One region of the Neorhizobium sp. R1-B genome, then DNA from elsewhere that is predicted to be linked to it. Evidence: predicted binding sites of a transcription regulator. Region 1 holds the regulator's gene; each other region holds the start of a gene.

Evidence for each region. The regulator LexA, encoded in region 1, represses DNA repair genes until DNA is damaged. The targets are predictions, from matches to a motif close to TGTTCNNNNTGTGTTCNG.
Region 2: a site for LexA is predicted at 1,877-1,894, ahead of EDE05_RS00045 (energy-coupling factor ABC transporter ATP-binding protein). Genes of this name have one in related genera too.
Region 3: a site for LexA is predicted at 1,382-1,399, ahead of EDE05_RS05315 (putative DNA modification/repair radical SAM protein). Genes of this name have one in related genera too.
Region 4: a site for LexA is predicted at 1,981-1,998, ahead of EDE05_RS16800 (ImuA family protein). Genes of this name have one in related genera too.

What each region holds. Positions count from the first base shown of each region.
Region 1 is NZ_SOEM01000019.1:55,560-59,122, reverse strand. Features, by position in the region: gene EDE05_RS21095 (ComEC/Rec2 family competence protein) at 1-1,045, shown strand, start outside; gene EDE05_RS27335 (hypothetical protein) at 1,078-1,470, shown strand; gene lexA (transcriptional repressor LexA) at 1,451-2,170, opposite strand; gene EDE05_RS21080 (VOC family protein) at 2,373-3,245, shown strand; gene kdsA (3-deoxy-8-phosphooctulonate synthase) at 3,250-3,563, shown strand, end outside.
Region 2 is NZ_SOEM01000001.1:14,309-17,871, forward strand. Features, by position in the region: gene glgB (1,4-alpha-glucan branching protein GlgB) at 1-633, shown strand, start outside; gene EDE05_RS00040 (winged helix-turn-helix domain-containing protein) at 650-1,840, opposite strand; gene EDE05_RS00045 (energy-coupling factor ABC transporter ATP-binding protein) at 1,948-2,625, shown strand; gene EDE05_RS00050 (energy-coupling factor transporter transmembrane protein EcfT) at 2,622-3,227, shown strand; gene EDE05_RS00055 (biotin transporter BioY) at 3,259-3,563, shown strand, end outside.
Region 3 is NZ_SOEM01000003.1:72,885-76,447, reverse strand. Features, by position in the region: gene EDE05_RS05325 (glycosyltransferase family 4 protein) at 1-657, opposite strand, end outside; gene greA (transcription elongation factor GreA) at 688-1,164, opposite strand; gene EDE05_RS05315 (putative DNA modification/repair radical SAM protein) at 1,405-2,637, shown strand; gene EDE05_RS05310 (UdgX family uracil-DNA binding protein) at 2,637-3,563, shown strand, end outside.
Region 4 is NZ_SOEM01000012.1:21,160-24,722, forward strand. Features, by position in the region: gene EDE05_RS16795 (DNA polymerase Y family protein) at 1-1,247, opposite strand, end outside; gene EDE05_RS16800 (ImuA family protein) at 1,162-1,920, opposite strand; gene EDE05_RS16805 (SOS response-associated peptidase) at 2,205-2,978, shown strand; gene EDE05_RS16810 (DUF6088 family protein) at 3,096-3,563, shown strand, end outside.

The DNA of each region.
Region 1 (3,563 bases):
GTTCACACGATTTGCCCAGTCCTTCCCGGTAAAGAAGCTTGCCGCCTTGGGTGCTCTCGCCATGGCGACCGCCTATTATCTCATTTCCGGCTTCGGCGTCTCCGCCGAAAGGGCCTATATCATGATGGCAGTCATGCTCGTTGCAGTCCTCTTCGACCGGCCGTCCATAAGCTTGCGCAATGTGGCCCTCTCCGCACTGGTCATTATCGCCGTATCTCCCTCGGAAATCCTTGGGCCGAGCTTTCAGATGTCCTTTGCCGCCACCGCCGCGCTGGTCGCTGGTTACGCGCTTTGGAAGCATCGGTCGAAAAAACATGACCCGGAGCCTCTGCCGTTTCGTCACCCGGTGGTCATGCCGATCACGGCGGTCTGGAATTTTACCGCCGGCATCTTCGTGACCTCGTTGATTGGGGGCATATCGACCGCGATTTTCTCTGTCGAGCATTTCCACCGCATCGCGACTTATGGGCTTGCGGCCAATCTCGCCGCCATGCCGGTCATTTCCTTCGTGGTCATGCCGGCGGGATTGATCGGCATGCTGCTGATGCCCTTCGGGCTCGATGGGCCGTTCCTGAAGCTCATGGGCCTCGGCCTGGAAGCGGTGATTGCGATCGCCAGGCATGTGGCGGCCTGGGGCGGCGATGTAGGCATCGGCCGCCAGCATCCCTGGTTCCTGGTCGTCTCGACGGCAGGCTTTCTTCTGCTGACGCTACTGAGAACCCGGCTCAGATACTTGGGTATTCCTCTATTGGTGGCCGGCTTGTTGCTGTCATGGCAGGAGCGGTCGAGATCCCTTCCGGATCTCCTGATCTCCGAGGATGGCACCATGATTGCCCTGACAGATGGTAATGGCATCGCCACCAATCGCACCCGTCCCGCGGAATTTGTCTATGATCAATGGAAGCGGGCGCTTCTGCTGGGGGACCCGGTGAAACCGGAATTGCTGCCAGCGAAAGACAAGTCTCCGCCGGAGACAGGCTCCCGGAGGGAAAGTCCGGAGGAAATCCGCTGCCTTCGAACAGTCTCGGCGAGCGTGCTGAATTGACGACGGAGGAGAGAGAAACGTCAAGCCGCGGGATGAAGCAGGTACCGGTCGGCCGGTTCATCTGCACCCCGCGAGCCTGGTGCGCGTCAAAAACCGCCGCAGGCGCTGTAGTCGTTCATGTGGAGGACGCGCGTTATGCCGGCGTCGCCTGCGACGCTGCGCATATCGTCGTCGCTCCACGTGCCAGGTTTGACCGCTGCCGTTCCGGAGCCCTGATGATCAACGGCAACGCGCTGAGGATCGCAGGAGCGCTCGAACTGTTTTTTGATGGTTCCGCGGACATCCACCGCTGGCGGCTTCGTGCAGCGCTCCTTGGCCAAGACCGCCCATGGACCCGCCATCGCCATTACGACTGGCGGCGCCAGATCTTCAGCTCATCCCTGCCGGAACCGCTGGGCAAACTGGTCAATGATAGCGGCGGATGAGACCCACAAGCTTACCCTGGATCTTGACCCGGTCCGGCGGGAAAATCCGCGTCTCATAGGCCGGGTTGGCGGCTTCCAGCGCGATCGACGCCCCGCGGCGACGGAAGCGCTTGAGTGTCGCTTCCTCCTCGTCCACCAATGCGACGATGATATCGCCCGGATTGGCCGTATTGCCGTTGCGGATGATTACGGTATCGCCGTCGAGGATGCCGGCCTCGATCATCGAATCGCCCTTGACCTCCAGCGCATAATGTTCGCCCGACCCGAGCATCTCGGCAGGGACGGCGATGTCGTGCGTATTGTTCTGAATCGCCGAGATCGGAACGCCGGCCGCGATGCGGCCCATGACGGGAACCGTGGTTGAGTTGGAACTATCGTCGTTGGCGGGGGGCTTCGCAGAGGCGGCAGCCGGTTGCGGCTTGCCAAGACTGCCTTCGATGACGCTGGGCGAAAAGCCCCGGCGCGGCTGAATGCTGGGCGCATAGGCTTCCGGCAGCCTGATGACTTCCAGGGCGCGCGCCCTGTTCGGCAGGCGGCGGATGAAGCCGCGTTCCTCGAGCGCGGTGATCAACCGGTGAATACCCGACTTGGACGCAAGGTCGAGCGCATCCTTCATTTCGTCGAAGGAGGGCGGTACGCCGGATTCCTTCATCCGTTCGTGTATGAACAGAAGCAATTCCTGCTGTTTGCGCGTGAGCATTTTCGGCACCCTCAAGAGTCGGAAACAAATCAAGAACGGACACTATATGTTCCATATGTGTTCCGCAAGTCCCTAAATTTTCGTGAAGTATGATGATTTTTTCTTCATAGATGTCTGCAAGATATCTGCTTCGTTACCACTTGCGCACGGCGTGCCCGCTGCCATTTTAGCTTTGCGATTCTGAAATTCCTGGGGGCCTCGCTTGAACGCAAGATCGATCGATCATCTCGTACTGCCGGTGGCGGACCTTGCGTTCGCGCGTTCGCGGCTCTCCGATCTCGGATTTACTGTCGCACCGGATGCATTTCATCCTTTCGGCACTGCCAATGCTTGTGTGTTCTTCTCGGATGGTACCTATCTGGAGCCACTGGCGATCACCAACCGCCGTCACGCGAGCGCTGCCGCCAAGCGGGGCAATGTCTTTACCGCGCGCGATCTCGCCTTTCGAAAAGGGCGCAACAGGCAGGGGCTTTCTGCCCTGGTCGTCGCGTCGCAGGATGCCGTCGCCGATCATGCCCGGTTCAGGCTGCGCGGAATTTCCGCCGGCGACATTCTGGAGTTTTCGCGCACGGTAAGGATGCCTGACGGTTCCGAGACAGAGGCGAGCTTTCGGCTGGCATTTGCAGGCGATGACCGGGCGCCCGAATTTTTCCTGTTCTCCGTTCAGCGCCTTGCTCCGCTGCCGTCCGACCGAGGCGAATTGGAGCGGCACGCCAATACGGTTGTCGGTTTGAGCGAGGTCATCCTGTCCGCTCAAGCGCCGTCCGACTTCGCCCCTCTGGTCGAGGAAGTGTTGATGGCCCGGGGGGAGGTGGAGCCCGGTTTTCTGAAATTGGCCGCCGCAAACGCGCGGATTCGCATTTTGGGAAATGATGATCTGGAGGCGGAATTTGCGCTCCCGCCGGTCGCTGGTGCAGATGGTTTGCACGGCCGAGCCGTCATCTTCAAGACGGCCGATCTTGCCGTGACAGAGATCATCCTTGCTGCTAATGACGTGGCATTCGTCCGCCGCGAAGGCCGCGTTCTGGTCCAGGCGGCACCCGGCCAGGGTGTTTTGTTCGGCTTCGAGGAATAGATTTATGGAAGTTTCTGCCAATCCACGCGTCCTAGTCGGCGAAGGAAAGGGCCAGGTGGTTTTTGCACAGGATGCGCGCCTGTCCTTGATCGCCGGTCCCTGCCAGATGGAGAGCCGCGACCATGCCTTCATGATCGCCGGCACGCTCCAGGAACTCTGCGGCAAGCTCGGCATCGGCCTCGTCTACAAGTCGTCCTTCGACAAGGCAAACCGCACCTCGATTTCGGGAAAGCGCGGCATCGGGCTGGAAAACGCCATGGAAATCTTCGCCGATCTGAAGAAGGAATTCGGGTTCCCCGTTCTGACCGACATCCACAC
Region 2 (3,563 bases), on a different contig from region 1:
TCCGAACGCTTCATGCTTCCCATTTCCCACGACGAAGTGGTGCATGGCAAAGGTTCGCTGCTTGGAAAGATGCCGGGCGACCATTGGCAGAAGTTTGCGAACCTTCGCGCCTACTACGGTTTCATGTGGGGGCATCCCGGAAAGAAGCTGCTGTTCATGGGATGCGAGATCGCCCAGGAAACGGAGTGGAGCCATGACGGCTCGGTTCATTGGGACCTGCTTGATCGGCCCGAGCATGCGGGTGTTCAGAAATTGATCGCCGACCTGAACCGGCTTTATGGGCAGGAACCGGCTTTGCAGTACAGCGACCTACACCACGAAGGCTTCGAATGGGCCGTTGCGGACGATTCGGAAAACTCGATCTACGGCATGCTGCGCAGCGCCGCGGACAGGTCTTCTTATATTCTGGTGATGTCGAACATGACGCCGGTGCCTCGTCATGGCTACCATGTCGGCGTACCCGCGGAGGGGCGTTGGGAAGTCATCCTCAACACGGATGCCGGCCTCTACGGCGGCGCCAATCTGGGACAGACGGAAGTCTGGACAGAGAGGCAGTCTTCACATGGAAAGGAATTTTCGATTCCTCTGACGCTCCCGCCGCTCGCTACCGTCTTCTTGCGATGGAAAGGCTGACGCGCCGCCCGGAAGGCTAGCCGCGCCAGCCATGCTGATATGAAATCTTCTCCACGCCGGCAAAGCGCGCGACCCGGAGAAGCTCGGCCTCGAGCTTTTCCAGACGGCCGGCAGACGGGCGAACGCCTTTTTCCAGCCACAGGCGCTTCACGTCCAGCATATTCGATTTTCGGTCGGCCTTCATGTCGATCCGGCCAATCATCCGCTCGCCCTCAAGCAGCGGGAAGACATAATAGCCGTATTGCCGTTTCGGCTCGGGCACAAAAACCTCTATGCGGTAGAAGAAGTCAAAAAGGCGTTCTGCGCGGTCCCGGTTCCGCAGGAGCGGGTCAAATGGGCTGAGCACGCGCACCCGGGCAGGCGGCTCGGGAAGATCACCCAGATTTTCGGGAAACCCTGCAAATGCAAAGGAGGCGCGCGGCTTGCCGCCGTCGGCAGGTTCCACCAGAACTTCCGTCAATTCGTCGCGATGGCCCGTGACCCATTCCTTGGCTTCCTGGGGCGTGACGATATCCCAGAACGCGGCAATCTCGCCCGATGTTGCAAAGCCGAGCTTCTCAAGCGCGCTGCGGCAAGCCCAGTCGATAAATTCCTCGTGGCTCACCTCCGGCTCATGGTGATGCGGCGGAATGACCCTTTCAGCGAGGTCGTAGATCTTCTGGAAATTCACCCGACCCGCAATCGCGAGCTTTCCGATATGCCAGTAATATTCCAGTGCCGTCTTATTCGGATGCCAATTCCACCAACCGCCGGATTTGTGATCCTCGACCTTCATGTCCCGCGACATGATTGCGCCGTTTTCCGCGATATGCCGGAAAGTCTCCTCGAAAGCGGAATCGAACCCATCGCCGTGCCACTTCCTCCAGCGTTCCGCAAGGATCGGCTCGCGACGGCGGAAGCGATGCTTCCAGTAACGGAACATCCGCGACGGAATGATCGAAGCGTCGTGGGTCCAGTGCTCGAAAAGTTCGCGGTCCTTCTCCAGTAGCGCTGTCAGATGGTCGCGCTTGTAGGTCTGATTGCGCGAGAAGAGGATCATGTGATGGGCGCGCTCGACCGTCGCGATGCTATCGACCTGAACGAAGCCAAGATCATCGATGAGCTGCAGGAGCCCCGCCTTGGTAAGAGCGCGGCCGGGCGGCTGGGAAAGCCGCTGCCGCTCGAGGAATATCTTTCGGGCTAGATCGTTCGGAATGAGAATCGCCATGAAAGGCAGAGTAGACCGCGCTCGCCGCCGTTTCAATGTTCACGTTCGGTTCTGCATTCCCCTCCCTCATTTTCCGGTCTATAGACGGCTCAAAGCGAGGGACCGGCTTGGATATTCGTTTCGAGGAAGCAGAAGCGCGTTTCGATGGGCGTATCGTCCTCCATCCCCTTACCCTTTCGCTGAGCGAGCGGCGCATCGGGATCATCGGCCTCAATGGTTCAGGCAAGACGACCTTTGCGCGGATGATCAACGGGCTTGTCATCCCCTCCTCAGGTCACGTCGTCGTCAACAGCTTCGACACGAGCAAGGATGGTGAAAAGGTCCGCGCCGAAACGGGCTTCATCTTTCAGAACCCTCAAAACCAGATCATCCTGCCGATCCTGAAGGAAGACATCGCGTTAGGTCTCAAAAACCGAAAGCTTTCCAGACAGGAGACCGACGTCGCCGTGGCCAAAGTGCTCCAACGGTTCGGCATCAGTCATCTGGCGGGCCGCCGGGCTCACGAGCTTTCCGGCGGCGAATTGCAGCTTGCGGCGCTGGCCTCGGTTCTGGTGACGGAGCCGGACATCCTGATCATGGATGAACCCACCAATCAGCTCGATCTGAAAAACCGCGAGCTGGTAAGGCGGACTATCGAAGGCCTGGACGAGAACATCATGGTGATCAGCCATGATCTGGAGCTGATCGAAGATTTCGACCGCGTCCTGCTGTTTCACGAGGGCCGGCTTGCCGCCGATGGCCGGCCTGCCGATACGATCAGGCGCTACCGGGAGCTTACCCGATGAAGACGCTTTACGTCGAAGGCGACAGCCTGCTGCATCGGCTTGCGCCGCGCACCAAACTTCTCGGCCTCGCTGCCGCCGGCATTGCTCTGTTCTTGTTCAGGTCGATCCCGCCGCTGGCGCTGGCCGCCGTGATAAGTGTCGCGATATATGCATCGCTCGGGATCGGCCTACGTCAGTCGCTCGCCCGTCTCCGCCCGATCTTCCTGACCATTGCCGTCGTTGCCCTGTTCACGCTGCTCGTCGGCTCTGTCGAAGAGGCTGCAACCGTGCTGCTTCGGCTGACGAGCCTGATGCTGCTCGCGGCAGCGGTGACGGCTACGACCGGGATTGGCGAGTTTATCGACGAAATCACGCTCGCCGCCTGGCCTTTGGAGCGTCTCGGCCTCGTCAAGGCAGCCGACATCGGCCTGTCGATCGGCCTCGTCATTCGTTTCGTGCCGGAAATACTGGACCGCTACCATGCCATTCAGGATGCTCATCGAGCCCGCGGGCTGAAGCCTCGCGTCTTGACGCTCGCGGTTCCGCTGATCATTCTGACGCTCAAGAATGCCGACGAGATCGCCGCAGCCATTGACGCACGGGGTATTCGTGCGCAGAGATGACCCGTTATCCGGTATTAAGGAATCACAAAGCATGACCACGCGGGATCTCGTCCTGGCCGCCTTGTTCGCCGCAATCATCGTATCGCTCGGCTTGCTGCCGCCGATCACGCTCGGTTTCATTCCGGTACCGATCACCGCCCAATCGCTCGGCGTCATGCTTGCGGGCGTGGTTCTGGGTTCCAAGCGCGGTACCTTCGCCGTCCTCCTGGTTCTTCTGCTTGCCGCAATCGGCCTGCCCGTGCTCTCCGGCGGCCGCGGCGGTCTTGCAGTCTTTGCGGCGCCAACCACCGGCTATCTCATCGGCTGGGTCTTCGCGGCGTTCGTGACGGGCTACAT
Region 3 (3,563 bases), on a different contig from region 1:
CTTCAGGCCGCTTTCGAACTCCACATGAGGGCCGGTGGCGCGTCCTGCGACGATCGCCGCCCAGTCGGGCCGGTCCGGCAAGAGGCGGATCATCGAATCGACGAAAACATCCGTGCCCTTCTGGTGCCGCACACGTCCGAAGCAGCCGACGAATTTTTTGGTCGGGTCCAGTCCTCGGGCGCGTTTCGCCTCCGCCTTGTCGGCGGGCGGCGAGAAACGATCGGTATCGATGCCATGCAGGATCACCGTATTCGGTACGGCAAGATAGTCGGCCGTCTTGCTGCTGGTCGCGATCACGGCGTCCATCTTCGAGATCAGCCATTTGGTCCAGCCGGTATGGCGTCGCTGCGAGGCGGATGTGAAGACGATCTTCAGCGGCATGCGCAGCACATCCCGCATCAGGATGGCCGGCAGCATTTCGATATTGCGGCGCGCATGCCAGACGCGGCATCGCTTGCCGCGCGGGGGAATCCAGAACGCCCAGAGATCGCGGTAGCGGATATGCGGCAGATCGGCAGGCAATCCCGGACCGAGCGTTGCAACCTTCTGACCGAGCGATCTCTGTACGGGCACGAGCTGGATGATCGTCGAGGTGACGCCGGAGAGCCGCCGCTTGAAATTCGGCGCAACGACTTCGACGTCACGAATATCCACGATGGCGGGATCGCCATTTTTCCCCACGGACAATCAGCCCCAGGAGACGGACAGAATCTCGTAGGCCTTGGAACCGCCGGGCGCGACAACTTCGATCGACTCGCCGGCTTCCTTGCCGATCATCGCGCGGGCAATGGGGGAAGAGATGGAGATGCGCCCAGCCTTCACATCGGCTTCCTGGTCGCCGACGATCTGGTAGGTCTTTTCCTCGTCGGTATCTTCGTCGACGAGCTTGACGGTGGCGCCGAACTTGATCTTCGAGCCGGACATCTTGGTGAGGTCTATGATCTCGGCGCGCGCCGTCAGGTCCTCAAGCTCGGTGATCCGGCCTTCGTTGTGGCTTTGGGCCTCCTTGGCGGCGTGATATTCGGCATTTTCCGAGAGGTCGCCGTGGGCGCGGGCTTCCGCAATCGCCTCGATGATACGGGGACGCTCCTCCTGCTGGCGCCAGCGCAGTTCTTCCTGCAGCTTGGCAAAACCATTCGGCGTCATCGGTACCTTATCAACCATTTCACTGTCCTTCAGACTCATGTCCGCGGATGCCGCGGACACAAAAAGAAACAGGTTCCGGAGTAAAACTTCGGAACCATCGTAAGATCAAAATTTTGCTCACTATAACAGAACTTCGACAACCAAAGCTAGGATTTTCGAACCCTGTCGAGGCGAACGCAAGTCCGCTCATGAGATTCCAAGCTCATCGGTTTGTCAATGTCTTGACTTTCTAAAATAGAACAAATAGTGAACATAACGATGAAGAAGTCGCTCAAAGAACGGTTGGCAATACTTTCCGACGCCGCAAAATACGACGCTTCCTGCGCTTCGAGCGGAACGGTGAGGCGGGACTCCTCCTCTTCGGGAGGGCTTGGTTCTACGGAAGGTTCGGGGATCTGTCATGCCTATGCACCCGATGGCCGCTGCATTTCCCTTCTCAAGATCCTGCTTACGAATTTCTGCATCTATGACTGCGCCTATTGCGTCAATCGCTCCTCCAGCAATGTAGAAAGGGCTCGATTTACACCGCAGGAGGTGATCTGGCTGACGCTGGAGTTCTACCGGCGAAATTATATCGAAGGCCTGTTCCTGTCTTCGGGAATCATCCGCTCCTCCGATCACACGATGGAAGAGATGGTGCTGATCGCCCGAGAATTGCGAACCACGCACAATTTCAGGGGCTATATCCACCTGAAAACCATCCCGGAGGCGTCGGCACCTCTTATCGAGGAAGCCGGACTTTACGCCGACCGGTTGTCGATCAATATCGAGCTGCCCACCGACAATGGAATTGCCAAGTTCGCGCCGGAAAAGCGGCCGGATGGCATCCGGCAGTCGATGGGCAAGCTCCGTCTCAAGATCGAGGAAATGGCGGAGCCGACGCTGCAATCCAAACGACGGAAGAAATTTGCGCCGGCCGGACAGAGCACGCAGATGATCGTGGGCGCCGATGGCGCCAGCGATGCGACCATCCTTGGCACCAGCGCCAGGCTCTACGGAAGCTATGGTCTGAAGCGGGTCTATTATTCTGCATTCAGTCCCATTCCTGATTCGTCCAGGAACCTGCCGCTGATCAAGCCGCCGCTGATGCGCGAGCATCGACTCTATCAGGCGGACTGGCTTTACCGCTTCTACGGGTTCGAGATCGGCGAGATCACCGCAAGCCAGCCAGACGGCATGCTGGATCTTGATCTCGATCCCAAGCTTGCCTGGGCATTGGGACACCGGGAGCAGTTTCCCGTCGACGTGAACAGGGCAGACAAAGAGCGGCTGCTACGGGTGCCGGGTTTCGGCACCAAGACCGTCAAGGGCATTCTTTCGGCCCGCCGCTTCCGGCGGCTGAGGCTTGATGATCTCAAGCGGCTCGGCGTGTCGCTGAAGAAGGTCCAGCCGTTTATTACCTGCGAGGGCTGGACGCCGCATCGGCTTGTCGACCGGCCTGATCTTGCTGCCATGTTCCAGCCTAAACCGGAACAGCTCTCGCTTCTATGATGTACCGCTATTCGCTGAGAGGCAGGGGAGACCTTACCGAGTGGCGCGACGCGGCCCGAGCATATCTGATGGCGGGTATCGTCCCTGATGTCATCGAATGGCGGACCATGGACGATGCCGATGGTCTGTTCGGGTTTGACGACAACAACCTGCCGCCGCCTCATGAGGCGCATCCGCCGCTCTCCGTGCCGCCGTCCTTCATCCGGCTGGCGGGGGCAGTGATCTGTCATTCCGATCCGACACGTTTTGCTCTGCTCTACCGCTTGCTCTTTCGGTTGATGCATGGGCGGCATCTCCTGCAGATGGCATCCGATACCGACGTCGTCGCGGCGCAGCGCATGGCCAAGGCTGTCGGGCGGGACTACCACAAGATGACCGCTTTCGTTCGCTTCAAGGAGTTGCCGTTGCCGGCGGGGACTGCAGGACGCCGGCGATTCTTCTCCTGGTTCGAACCAGACCATTTCATCCTTGCGCGCGTAGCGCCTTTCTTCCAGCGCCGCTTCACGGACATGGATTGGCTGATTGCGACGCCGAAAGGCTCGGCCTCTTGGGACGGGGAGACTTTGAGGACCTGCGACGAGCCTGCGGAAAAACCTGATCTGAAGGATGAGACCGAGGATCTCTGGCGCACCTATTATGCATCCATCTTCAATCCGGCCCGGCTCAAGGTGAAGATGATGACAAAGGAGATGCCGAAGAAATACTGGAAGAACCTGCCGGAAGCTACGCTCATTCCGGATCTGATCGCGAATGCCGAAGCGAGCGTGATCGAGATGGGGAAAAGAGCGGCGAGTGAGCCGTTGCCCTTCCACCACCGCATCCAGGAGGCGGCAGCCAGGGCGCCGGTGCCGTCGGCCCCTGCTGCCGGCACTCTTTCGGCCCTCAAGCAGGAAGCACGGCACTGCACGCGCTGCGATATCCATTGT
Region 4 (3,563 bases), on a different contig from region 1:
CGGGCAAGAAGCCGCACCGGCCGTGGCCAATGTAAGGTCCAGGACGCACCGACCTCCTCGGCTGCGGCGGCAATCCGTGTGACGCTGCGTTCAGGTACGTCGCTTGCGACCGGCGCGACACGGTAGACGCGCTGGCCGCGGTTGCCGATCACATCGATCAGCGGCGTGATATCGACGACCTCCTCCTCGATGAGCGAGGAGGTTTTCTGTGTCTCTGTAAGCGGCTCGGCGATGACGGCGACGAGCGACAGCTTTTCAATGCCGAAGCCCGGCTCGATCTTTTCGATCCGATCCTTGAACAGCTTCGTCAGCCAGGCGACGTCGCGGGCGGGCTTTGCCGTGCCCGCGCGGATTGCCTGCATGGTGTTGTCGACCTTGTGAACGATGAGATCGGATCGGCGAACGCCAAGAGCCTTCTTCTCAAGCGCGTCGCAGAGCTCTCCGACCAGGCGTGAGACATATTTCGCGATCGTTTCGGGTGCGCCGATCGGCTCGGCGAAAGCACGGCTGACTTCGACGACATCCATCGGTCGGATTGGATCGATCGGCTCCGGCAGCCGTCCATACATCTGATCGAGACGACGGCCTATTTCAGGACCGAAGCGAAGGGCGAGCGGCGCGCGCGGCGTCGCCGCCAATTCCCCGATCGTCCGAAACCCGAGCGTCCGCAGGCTGATCACGGTTTCAGGCGAGAGCCGCAATGAAGAAAGCGGCAGCTTCTCGACAAAGCGTGACGTCTCACCGCACGGCGCGACAACCGTTTCACGACCGCTTGCCCGCGCAAGCGCATGCGCTGCACCCCAGCTGTCCGCGATCGCAACTCGCGCCGTGAGACCGCGGGCGCGGAACCGATTGACGATGCCAGATAGCATGAGTTCCTCTCCGCCCTGGAGATGATCGGCGCCTTCTGTGTCCATGACGATCCCGTCAGGTGCATCCATGGCAACGATCGGCGAATATTGCGTTAGCGCCCAAAGCGTCAGGCGCTCGAGTGCCGCAACGTCGGCGATGGGATCTGCCTCTACCACCTGCAGGCCCTGGACGATTGCCTGCGCCTTGGCCGCCGGCATGCCGACATGCAGCCCAGCCGATCTCGCCTTGGCATCGACGGCGGCAAGCCAGCGCTTGGATCCGCTCTTTTCGACGACGACGAGTGGCCGTTCAGGCGACAGTTCTCCCGTCCCATCGGCGCGTCTGATCCTCTCGATCACGAGATCCGGGAAATAGATGGATACGACCCGTGGCATCGCACGCTCCTACGATAAACTCCGCGCACTCACCTGCTTTCACACGCATCAGCTCCAGAAGCCAGCGAGGGCGGCCGACGCCCGGGACCGGAAGCTCCTCCGACGGCAAAACGCTGACCCGCCACCGCGTTGTCGATGCCGTCGGCTGCCCGAAATCCGAAGCCTCGGTCTGCCGCCGCCACCGCCGCACGACCAGCCCCATCGTCCCTGTTTTTTCCGCGACGAGCTGCAGCCGCCGCGATGCGGTCATCGGAAGCCGGACGACTTCACCGACGACAGCGCCCAGGCCGCCGAAGCTTAAGCCTTCCTCCATCGTCGCCAGCACATCTTCTTCGCGGTCGGCTTCGGCGAAGACCACGCGATCGGGATTGAGACCCGCCTGTGCAAGTGCGGGGAAAAACAGGTCGGGACGCGTCATGCACCAGAGGATCTGACCCTTCGTGCGTGCCGCAATACCCGCGACGCAAAGAGCCGCGGCTGCGCCATCGACGGTCCCCGACCCGCCGCCGGCAAACTCGTGCAGAGCACCATAGGCGAGGCCCCCGCCCGGAAGTGCGGCGTCGATCTCGGCGACCCCGAAGGCAAGACAGCCGCGTTTCCTCACCGTGGCGCTCTCAAGCGAGGCGATACGCTCGCGTAGATGGGATATGACCCATTCGCGGGCAGCAGTCATCGTTCACGAATCCTTTTCAGGTCGCGTTTAAGGATCGACATCATGTCGTTCAAACACAGATGTTCACTATCTGTTCCGACATCATAAAAGAGTCAAGCAACCCGAAATAGGAATTTTATCCGCCCTATTTGAACTTCCGACAGATTTGCGAGAGGAATCAATATCGTCGGCTGTTTTGGCCCGGCGGAAGAAATATCTGAGATATTTTGCTGCCGGCGTGCCATTGGCGCGAAGCATTTCTGTCGACTAGGATGCCGGCACCATCAACCGGACCTGACGCTGCGATGTGTAATCTCTACCGAATGGAAGACAAGGACTGGGTGGCGAAGTGGGCACAGGATGCCGAGAGCCTGATCAACTTGATGCCGGCCTACCAGATGAACCCCAACGAGACGGGGCCGATCGTGCGCAATACTGCCGATGGCAGAAAGCAGCTTGTCCATGCGCGCTGGGGACTGCCGTCCCCTCGTTTTGCGCTTGAAAAGGAAGCCGAGAAAAAGGCGGAAAAGCTGCGCGCCAAGGGGCAAGAGGTCGATTTTGAAAAGCTCGTCCGGGAGCAACTCGATAGCGGGACCACCAATGTCCGAAAGCTGAACTTTCCACATTGGAAGCGGTGGTTTGGTGTCGCGCATCGCTGCCTCGTGCCGGTCACGAGCTTTGCCGAACCGGATCCGGCGAGCAAGGAGGAAGGTGGAAAAACTCCGAACGCCTGGTTTGCCCGAGACGAAAGCAAGCCATTGATGTTCTTCGCCGGGCTCCATGTTCCGCAATGGACCAGCGTGCGCAAGGTGAAGGATGGCCCGACGACCGACGACCTCTATGGCTTCCTGACCACTGACCCGAACAATGTCGTCAAACCGATCCACGAGAAAGCGATGCCGGTCCTGCTTCTGACCAGGGAGGAGACCGATGTCTGGATGCGGGCACCATGGGACGAGGCGAAGGCGCTTGCCCGGCCGCTTCCCGACGATGCAATCATCGTGACGTCGCATGAGCCCTATGGCGCCACGATCGTCACCAAAGCAGGCGAGCCGGTTACCCAACCGATGCTATTTTGACGCGCCTTTGACCGGTCCCGGTCATCAGATACCCGCACAGTGAACGTGGCCTGGGGTAGCCGCCCTTTCATTGCAATCTGTCAGAAACTTGCATATATTTCTGACAGGAGAAATGCTATGCAAAACCTGACGTCTCAGATCCTGGGCTATGCCGAACAAATGCCGGAAGGCTCTCCCCTTTCGGCAAAGAGCCTTTTGCATCTCGGGAATCGTGCCGCGGTCGATCAGGCCCTTTCGCGGTTGACCGAGCGCGGGGAGCTCGTCCGGGCTGGTCGTGGCATCTACATGCGGCCCGTAAAAAGTCACTTTGGCAGCAGACCGCCGACGGTCGAACAGGCCCTGGGGGCAGTGGCGCAGCAGCGCGGCGAGATCATCGTTTCCAGTGGCGCCGCGGCGGCAAATGCGTTGGGATTGACGACACAGGTTCCGGTCCGTTCCGTCTACCTTACATCCGGCCGCAGCCGGACAATGAATCTTGGCAGACAGAGTGTCGAGCTCAAGCACGTGCCTCGCTGGCAGCTGGCTCTGGCCGACCGGCCGGGGGGCGTGGCGGTCCGGGCGCTTGCATGGCTTGGACCCGAGAAG